2 regions of the Citrobacter portucalensis genome follow, and region 2 is predicted to be linked to the other one. Evidence: predicted binding sites of a transcription regulator. Region 2 holds the regulator's gene; the other holds the start of a gene.
The links. Region 2 encodes CRP, which controls carbon source genes, mostly activating them, when cyclic AMP is high. Its sites were predicted from a motif close to ATGTGANNNNNNTCACAT; they were not measured.
Positions count from the first base shown of each region.

Region 1: LY264_RS08455 (mannitol dehydrogenase family protein) is a predicted target of CRP. The motif match lies at 1,835-1,852, and genes of this name have one in related genera.

Region 1 is NZ_CP092466.1:1,758,393-1,763,369, reverse strand. Features, by position in the region: gene pdxR (MocR-like pyridoxine biosynthesis transcription factor PdxR) at 1-503, shown strand, start outside; gene uxuA (mannonate dehydratase) at 549-1,739, opposite strand; gene LY264_RS08455 (mannitol dehydrogenase family protein) at 1,942-3,408, shown strand; gene LY264_RS08450 (CobW family GTP-binding protein) at 3,528-4,514, shown strand; gene LY264_RS08445 (phosphatase PAP2 family protein) at 4,548-4,977, shown strand, end outside.
Region 2 is NZ_CP092466.1:402,076-407,052, forward strand. Features, by position in the region: gene LY264_RS01855 (YccS/YhfK family putative transporter) at 1-1,410, opposite strand, end outside; gene crp (cAMP-activated global transcriptional regulator CRP) at 1,462-2,094, opposite strand; gene LY264_RS01865 (OsmC family protein) at 2,403-2,810, shown strand; gene LY264_RS01870 (phosphoribulokinase) at 2,904-3,773, opposite strand; gene LY264_RS01875 (YheU family protein) at 3,827-4,045, opposite strand; partial or broken gene LY264_RS01880 (hydrolase) at 4,042-4,977, opposite strand, start outside.

The DNA.
Region 1 (4,977 bases), 1.4 Mb from region 2:
CATTTTCTAAAACGCTGGGGCCAGGCGCACGGCTTGGCTATCTTATTTGCCCTGATGAATTGCTTCCGGCGGTACAGAATATGAAAGCGCTCAATAACAACGGCAGTCAGTGGTTGTTGCAGCAATTTTTGGCCGAACTGATGCAAAACCAGGTGTTCTATACGCATATCAGCAAGCTGGCCTGCAGCTATGCGACGCGCCTCACCCTGTTACGCGATGGCCTTTCCACTCTGTTTCCCGAAGGGAAAATCGCTGGCGCAACGGCAGGTCTGCACCTCTCGTTACGCATTGACAGACACGCAGAATTCATCACCAGGTTGCAACAATGCTGCCTGTTGGCCGGGATCCGTTTCGACACTCTGCCGGATATAGAAAATGGATCAGAAGCCGCATGGCGCAAAGAGAACAGCGATGCTGTTATGTTTTTTGGATTTGGTGGATTGCAGATACAGCAGATCAATAAAGTGCTGACAGTGCTGGAGCAGGCGCTCGCGCAGCCTTGATGAAAAACAGGGATCGCGCCTGTCGCGCAATCCCTGTTGTTAGACTTACAGCAGATCGCGGAACTGCGTTTGTTTCAGCGCCAGCTCAACGCCACGGACTTCTGCCAGGCCTTTCAGGCGACCAATCGCAGAGTAGCCCGGGTTGGTTTTCTTGTGCAGATCGTCAAGCATCTGGTGTCCATGATCCGGACGCATCGGGATAGGACGCAGGTCGCCCGCTTTTTTACGCCGCTGCTCTTCGCTCAAAATGGCAGCCACCACCGATACCATATCCACATCGCCCTGCAGGTGCGCACCTTCATGGAAGGTTTTCGGGTTATCTTCACGACAGGTTGAGCGCAGGTGCGTGAAGTGGATACGATCGCCAAAGGTCTCGATCATTTTCACCAGATCGTTATCAGCGCGCACGCCGTAAGAACCGGTACACATGGTGAAACCGTTATTAATGCTATCGACCGTTTCTTTCAGCCACTGCATATCTTCGATAGTCGAAACGATACGCGGCAGGCCAAGGATCGGGCGCGGCGGATCGTCAGGATGCACGGCCAGACGTACGCCGACTTCTTCTGCCACTGGCACAATCGCCCGCAGGAATACCGCCATATTATCGCGCAGATCGTCCTTGCTGATGCCGTCGTATTCAGCGAGACGCGCACGGAACTGATCCAGCGTATAGCCCTCTTCTGCACCAGGCAGGCCAGCAATGATATTGCGGGTCAGCTTTTCAATTTCTGCATCGCTCATGGCATTGAAGTAGTCCAGCGCCTGGCGTTGTTCTTCGGCGGTATAATCCGCTTCAGCTCCCGGGCGTTGCAGAATGTGAAGTTCGAAGGCCGCAAAAGCAATCTGGTCAAAACGCAGCGCTTTGGAACCATCCGGCAGCTGATATTCGAGGTCGGTACGCGTCCAGTCGAGGATCGGCATGAAGTTATAGCACACCGTATCGATACCACAGGTCGCCAGATTACGGATACTCTGCTGATAGTTGGCAATCCACGTTTGATATTGACCTGAACGCGTTTTGATATCTTCGTGGACAGGGATACTTTCCACTACCGACCAGGTCAGCCCTTTTTCAGCCAGAATGGCCTGACGCTGCTGAATTTCTTCTACCGGCCACACTTCACCGTTAGGAATATGGTGCAAGGCGGTCACAACACCCGTTGCGCCAGCCTGACGCACATCATCAAGCGATACCGGATCGTTAGGTCCGTACCAACGCCAGGTTTGTTCCATTGTTTCACCTCACAAGTTGTTATACCAAATTAAATCATCTTAATGACGACTACCATACAGGCATCCGTCAACTGATCAACACATTGCCGATGATTGGTTGATCAAGCTCACATTCCCCGGATAAATGAGGCACACCAATTCAATTTGTTGTCATATAACTTTATACTGCCATTGTTAATTTATGGTTAATCAGGTGTATTAAATGAAAACTATTGCCTCAGCGCCACTGGCGGAAAATGTCATGATGCCGCAATACGACCGCCAGCAATTAAAAACGCGGATTGTGCATTTTGGTTTCGGTGCTTTTCACCGCGCCCATCAGGCGTTACTAACCGACAGGGTGCTGAATGCGCAGGGTGGAGACTGGGGTATTTGTGAGATCAGTCTGTTCAGCGGCGATCGACTGATGAGCCAACTGCGCGAACAGGATCATTTATTTACCGTGCTGGAAAAAGGGGCCAACGGCAACCAGCCAATTGTTATCGGTGCCGTCAACGAATGTCTCAACGCCAGGCTGGATTCGCTGGCGGCCATTATCGAAAAATTCTGCGAACCTCAGGTGGCTATTGTCTCGCTAACCATCACAGAAAAAGGCTACTGCATCGATCCGGCGACAGGCTCGCTAGACCTCAGTAATCCACGTATTGCTCACGATCTGCAAACACCGACTGAACCGCACTCTGCCCCCGGAATTATTGTTGAAGCCCTACACCGTCGACGTGAACGCGGGCTACAGCCGTTTACCGTCCTCTCTTGCGATAACATCCCGGACAATGGTCATGTGGTAAAAAACGCCGTCCTTGGAATGGCGGAGAAACGTTCACCGGAACTGGCAACCTGGATTCAGGAGCATGTCAGTTTCCCTGGCACCATGGTCGACCGCATTGTCCCTGCCGCCACTGAAGAGTCACTGGCCGAAATTGCCCGCGAGCTGGGGGTTGCCGATCCTTGCGCAATCAGCTGCGAACCGTTTATCCAGTGGGTGATTGAAGATAATTTTGTGTGTGGCCGCCCACAATGGGAAACGGCGGGCGTCCAGATGGTCGAAAATGTGTTGCCGTGGGAACAAATGAAACTGCGGATGCTGAACGGCAGTCATTCGTTTCTCGCTTATCTCGGCTATCTGGCCGGGTTCCAGCACATCAGCGACTGTATGCAGGACAGCGCATTTCGTGAAGCCGCTTACCGCCTGATGCTCAACGAACAGGCACCTACGCTGCAAATTACCGATGTGGATTTAGACCAGTATGCCCTAAGCCTGTTGGAGCGTTTTGCCAACCCAGCGTTGAAACATAAAACCTGGCAAATCGCGATGGACGGTAGCCAGAAATTACCCCAGCGCATGTTGGAAGGGATCCGCGTACATTTAGCCCGCCAAAGTGAGTGGCCACTGCTGGCGCTCGGCGTCGCAGGCTGGATGCGTTATGTGAGCGGCGTGGATGATTCAGGCACCGCTATTGATGTTCGTGACCCGTTGAGTGAAAAAATTGCCGCTCTGGTTAAACAGAGCACAGAGTCAGAACGCGTCAACGCCCTGCTTTCGCTGCGCGAGATTTTCGCTACCGATCTCGTACAGAATCCGCAGTTTGTCGCGGCCATTCAGCAGGCCTGGCAACGCATTGCCCAATACGGTGCGCATCAGGCTGTCATTGAGACGTTAAAAAGTTAACGATTTCTGCCATTAAGCAGGACGAAGCGCCTCTTCGTCCTCTCACCCCTTCTCTTTTTCCCCGTTTTTCGCCAGGATTGTTAAATGCCATTACGGTAATTTATGATTCTGGAGTAAATGTGACTAAAACCAATCTCATCACCGGTTTTCTCGGCAGTGGCAAAACCACCTCTATTCTTCATTTGTTGGCAAACAAAGACCCTGCTGAGAAGTGGGCCGTGCTGGTTAATGAGTTTGGCGAAGTTGGCATTGATGGCGCGTTGCTGGCCGACAGCGGTGCGCTGCTAAAAGAGATCCCTGGCGGCTGTATGTGCTGTGTTAACGGTCTGCCAATGCAGGTTGGCCTCAATACGCTGCTGCGTCAGGGGAAACCCGACCGCCTGCTGATTGAACCCACCGGCCTCGGGCATCCCAAACAGATTCTGGATTTACTCACCGCACCGGTTTATGAGCCGTGGATCGATCTGCGCGCAACCCTTTGTATCCTTGATCCTCGCCTGTTACTGGATGAGAAAAGCGTCGCCAATGACAATTTCCGCGATCAGCTGGCCGCCGCTGATATCATTGTTGCCAACAAAACCGACCGTGCCACGACGGAAAGCGAAAACGCCCTGCAAAGCTGGTGGCAACACTACGGCTGTAATCGACAGTTGGTTCATGCCGACCATGGGCAAATTGACGGACAGCTACTGGATTTGCCCCGACTAAACCTGGCGGAGCTTCCTGTAAGCGCGGAGCACGCCCATAGCCATGCCAACAAAAAGGGGCTGGCAGCGTTGAGCTTACCCGCACAGCAGCGCTGGCGTCGTAGCCTGAACAGCGGTCATGGCCATCAGGCCTGCGGTTGGATTTTTGACGCCGATACGGTGTTCGATACCATCGGTCTGCTGGAATGGTCGCGTCTTGCCCCGGTTGGGCGCGTGAAGGGGGTAATGCGTATTAAAGAAGGACTGGTACGCATTAACCGCCAGGGAGACGACTGGCATATAGAGACGCAAAACGTCGCACCACCGGATAGCCGTATTGAACTCATCGCCGATACCGAGACTGACTGGAATGCGTTACAGAGCGCGTTGTTGAGACTTCGTTTAGACGCTAGCGCGTAAGGTTGCCTTCGTTTTTAGCAATGGTAAACGACGATGAAAACCCGATACCCTTTAATCCTCCTGCTTAATATTGCTGGTCTGGCACTGTTTCTGTCCTGGTATATTCCAGCCGGGCATGGGTTCTGGTCTTCACTCGATACGGGCGTTTTCCGCTTCTTTAATCATAAACTGGTGGAAAGCCCGCTGTTCTTATGGGTTGTTGCTATTACCAATAATCGGGCATTTGATGGCTGCTCATTGCTGGCTATGGGCGCATTGATGCTGCACTTTTGGCTCAAAGAGACGTCGGAAGGTCGCAGACGCATTGTGGCAATTGGTTTGGTTATGCTGCTCACTGCAGTGGTATTAAACCAGCTGGGCCAGGCGCTTATTCCCGTTAAACGCGCCAGCCCCACGCTTATGCTGGATAATATTTATCGCGTCAGCGAACTGCTGCATATTCCGACCAAGGATGCGTCGAAAG
Region 2 (4,977 bases):
GTATACCGCCGTTACCGTAAAACCGACGGTAGCCCAGCCGTAGTTTTTACGGATGATCAGATAGCTCACCAGGGTGATCAGCAGCATGGCCGCCAGCGTGAAACCTTCGGGAATATGAAAGTGCAATGTGACGCCGGCAATAACCAGTCCAACGAGCGTACCTACGGAACGGTGTAAGATGCGCACCCGGGTCGCCCCGTAGCCATTTTGCGTAACAAACAGGACTGTCATCAAAATCCAGTAAGGCTTTGGCAGGTGTAAAGCGCTGCCCATCAGGCTGGCGATACTCAACATAACGCTGATGCGTCCGGCATTGCGCAGCGCTGGGGATTTCAACGACAGGTAGTTTTTCAGGGCAGGGATCAGTGGCAACCGACGCTGCTTGTCAGCCATTAAGTCACGGGCATACAGCGGGCGCTGGGTCCGTAGCACGCGGGCAATACGGCTGAAGTGCCAGTAGCAAAATTGCCCCACCGGATTGTCCGGATGCTGCCTGGCGATTTTCTCCAGCGTGCCAATCTGCTTTTCCATCGAGAAACGGGTCGGCAAGCGGTGATACAAAATATCATCGGCCAGTACCCGAAGGCGTTCGGCGACGGTTCGCGCGTTCCAGCGAATTACCTGCTCCGCGTGGCTACGCTCAACCAGTTTTTGCACTTCTTCTGGCTGGTGGAGGCTAACGGAAATATGCTCCTGTAAATCCAGCGCCTCCTGAAAGGCACGCAGCAGGCGTTTGTATTCGTTGTTGTGATGTGCCGACAGCATATGCATTTGCTGATAGCACTGGGTAATCAGATCCACCGCCTTTTGTTGGCGAACCAGCAGGGGAGGCAGCGCTTTTTCTGGGTCGGCATGCTGGGTCAGCATGCTGTACTTGGCTTCACAGTAATCGGCTAATTCACGGTACAGCAAGCTGAGCGATTCGCGGAGCGGTTGCTCGCGCCACATCCAGAACCAGAACCAGTTGAACAGGCCATACCATAACGTGCCCAGCGCGTAGATCAGCAGCGGCTCCCAGACGGGCATATTCCCGGCCAGGCTGAGCGTGAAAATCGCCGCGATAAGCGAGGCTGGCAGTAATCGCGCATGCAAGGGGCTTAGCTCGGCGGTTACGCCAAGAATGAGCGTCAGGCCGGTGAGGATCAATGGTAGCGGTATAGTTTGCGCAAGCAGTAGCTGCATGATCAAGCTGCACCCGGCAAACAGCGATGCACCAATGACTAAGCGTTTGAAAAAGCGCTTGTGCGGGGTATCAAGACCGGCAATGTTGCAGCAGGCAGGGACGAGGGAAAAGAGAAGCCCCAAATGAAGCTGACCGATGATCAGACCAACAGCCACAGGTAAACATAGCACCAGCGTTTGTCGTAGTGCGTAGTTGATCTCTGGGTGGTATATCAGTCTTCGCCACATCGGAGTAAACAAAAGTGGCGCATTACTGGGTAACGCGCCACTTCGATGGGGTTAACGCGTGCCGTAGACGACGATGGTCTTACCGTGTGCGGAGATCAGGTTCTGATCTTCCAGCATCTTCAGAATACGACCGACGGTCTCACGGGAGCAGCCAACGATCTGGCCGATTTCCTGACGGGTGATTTTAATCTGCATGCCGTCCGGGTGGGTCATCGCATCAGGCTGTTTCGCCAGATTCAGCAGAGTCTGCGCGATACGACCGGTTACGTCGAGGAAGGCAAGGTTGCCCACTTTTTCAGACGTGACCTGCAGACGACGAGCCATCTGAGAAGACAGGCGCATCAGAATATCCGGGTTGACCTGGATTAATTGGCGAAATTTTTTGTAGGAAATTTCAGCGACTTCACATGCGGTTTTGGCACGTACCCAGGCGCTACGTTCCTGACCTTCTTCGAAGAGGCCTAATTCACCAATAAAATCGCCCTGATTCAGATAAGAAAGGATCATTTCTTTCCCTTCTTCATCTTTGATCAGCACTGCCACGGAGCCTTTAACGATGTAATACAACGTTTCCGCTTTTTCACCCTGGTGAATCAGCGTGCTCTTCGATGGGTACTTATGAATATGGCAATGAGACAAGAACCATTCGAGAGTCGGGTCTGTTTGCGGTTTGCCAAGCACCATGCGCGGTTATCCTCTGTTATAAGCTGTCTCCAGAGCCAGAAAACGACGCTGCCTCTGGGTTTGCAAAAATATGCTTCCCGCTACCTGGGAAAGGGGCTGTCAAAAATATACTGCAGCCTGTAATGTGATGTCCTCTGCATACATGCAGTACGTCAATGTATTACTGTAGCATCCCGTCTGTTTTAGCATAGCTTTCGCCGTGTGTCTCCTGGTGTCTCGCTTCAGCATGACGCAGGTCGCCTTCCGTTGCGAGAATTGTTATGTGCGCGTAATCTGTCAGGAAAATTGAAACATTGGAGTTACGAAATATGCAAGCGCGTGTAAAGTGGGTTGAGGGGTTAACCTTCCTCGGTGAGTCCGCCTCTGGCCACCAAATTTTGATGGACGGTAACTCCGGTGATAAAGCGCCGAGCCCGATGGAAATGGTATTAATGGCTGCCGGCGGTTGTAGCGCAATTGATGTGGTATCGATCCTGCAAAAGGGTCGTCAGGATGTGACCAACTGCGAAGTGAAACTGACTTCAGAGCGTCGTGATGAAGCGCCGCGCCTGTTTACCCACATCAACCTGCATTTCATCGTAACGGGTAACGATCTGAAAGATGCGTCAGTCTCCCGCGCCGTCGATCTTTCAGCGGAAAAATACTGCTCCGTGGCGTTGATGCTGGAAAAGGCAGTGAATATTACCCATTCCTATGAAGTGGTTGCTGCTGCGTGATGTCATGCCTGATGGCGTTTCACTTATCAGGCCTACAGGATATAAACACGTAGGCCGGATAAGGCATCAGCCGCCATCCGGCAAAAGACCACATCACTCTATCTTCTTACCTTCCATCAGTCGCTGTACCAGCGGCAGCATAATCAATTCCATCGCCAGACCCATCTTGCCGCCAGGTACGACTAACGTATTGATATGGGAAATGAATGATCCCTGCAACATGGCCAGTAACCACGGGAAGTCGATCCCTTCCAGGTTACGAAAATGAATCACGACAAAGCTTTCATCCAGTGATGGAATGCTCTTAGCGGCAAAGGGGTTGGAGGTATCGACGGTCGGTACGCGCTGGAAGTTAATATGCGTCCGGGAAAACTGCGGCGTGATGTAATTGATGTAATCGTCCATTGAACGCACCACCGAGTCCATCACCGCTTCACGCGAATGTCCACGCTCGCTGGTATCGCGGGTCAGCTTCTGGATCCATTCCAGGTTTACGATAGGTACCACGCCAACCAGCAGATCGACATGCCGGGCCACGTTTTGCTGCGGGGTGACAACACCGCCGTGCAGCCCTTCGTAGAACAGTACATCCGTCGGTTCAGGCAGCGGCTGCCAGGGCGTGAATGTCCCCGGAACCTGGTTCCACGGTACGGCCTCATCGTAAGTGTGCAGATATTTTCGCGACTGGCCTTTGCCCGTCTGACCGTATTCGATGAAGGTTTGTTCCAGCAAGCCGAAGTCATTAGCTTCGGGGCCAAAATAGCTGATATGCCGCCCGGCATCGCGCGCTTTGCGAATCGCCATGTCCATTTCCGGACGGGTATAGCGATGAAAACTGTCACCTTCCACCTCGGCGGCGCGCAGATTTAACTGCGCGAAAATTTTACGAAACGCGAGGCTGGTGGTGGTGGTCCCCGCGCCGCTGGATCCTGTTACCGCAATCACCGGATGTTTGGCAGACATAACAACTCCATGAAATGGTTGTAATTATAGTAAAGTCGGCCGGCGGCTACGGATTACTCGTGAATCTGCTTCCTCGGCATAATGTTGACCGTTTCATGCAGTTCAGACCACACCAGCACGGCTTCACCTGATTGTAGTTGGCGTTTGACGTCGGCGACTTTTTGTTCGAGCGAGCGTTCATGTTCACCATAATCGGTGCCTTCGCGCAAGACAAAGCTTTCAATCAAATTGTCCAGCGCGTCCGGGGAGATATCTTGCCAGGGGATAATCATGATGATGCCTCCAGATACGTTGTCAGCCAGTCCGGGATTCTTGATTCCAGCCACATCACAGGACGGCGCACCGTGCCACCTATAAATCCGACGTGGCCGCCGTGTTCAGTAAGCTGGTACTCCACCTGTGAGGGCAGATTTTCCGGTTTCGGGATCACATGATGATCCATAAACGGATCGTCTTTCGCATGGATAATCAGCGTTGGTTTGGCTATCCGATTGAGCAACGGCATGGCGCTGCACTGGCGGTAATAGTCTATAGCATCGGCGAAACCGTGGATTTTGGCGGTGATTAGATCGTCAAAATCGCGAATGCGGCGTAAAGATTTCAACTGGGCCAGACTCACCGGCAACGAACCTGGATAAGCTTCAAGCTTCCGTGAGGCATTGGCTTTCAACAGATTGAGCAGGTAGCGCTGGTAGACCCGGGAGAAGCCCTTGTCCATATGGTAGCTACAGGCTTCGAGCACGAAAGGTGCAGAAACGATAACCGCCGCATCTATCGGAATATCGTTGCCTTCTTTTGCCAGCAGGCAAGCCAGCATGTTTCCACCGAGTGAATAACCTACCGCCGCGGTCGGTACGCGACCGAACTCACGCTCCAGCCAGTGTAAAAACCAGGTGCCATCTTCTGTTTCACCGGAGTGATAAATGCGGTTCAGACGATTGGGTTCGCCGCTGCAACCGCGAAAATGCATAACCACGCCCAGCCAGCCGCGCTTTTGTGCTGCTTCAATCAGGCCATGTGCGTAGGGGCTGTTCAGACTGCCTTCCAGACCGTGAAAAACCACCAGGCGCGGTTTGTGTTTCGCCTGTTGCGGATCTTCACTCCACGCCAGATCGACGAAATCACCGTCGGGTAATTCCAGACGCTGCCAATGGGCGTCGAACTTCACCTTGCGGCGAATTAAACGCGGCAGCATCGTCTGCAG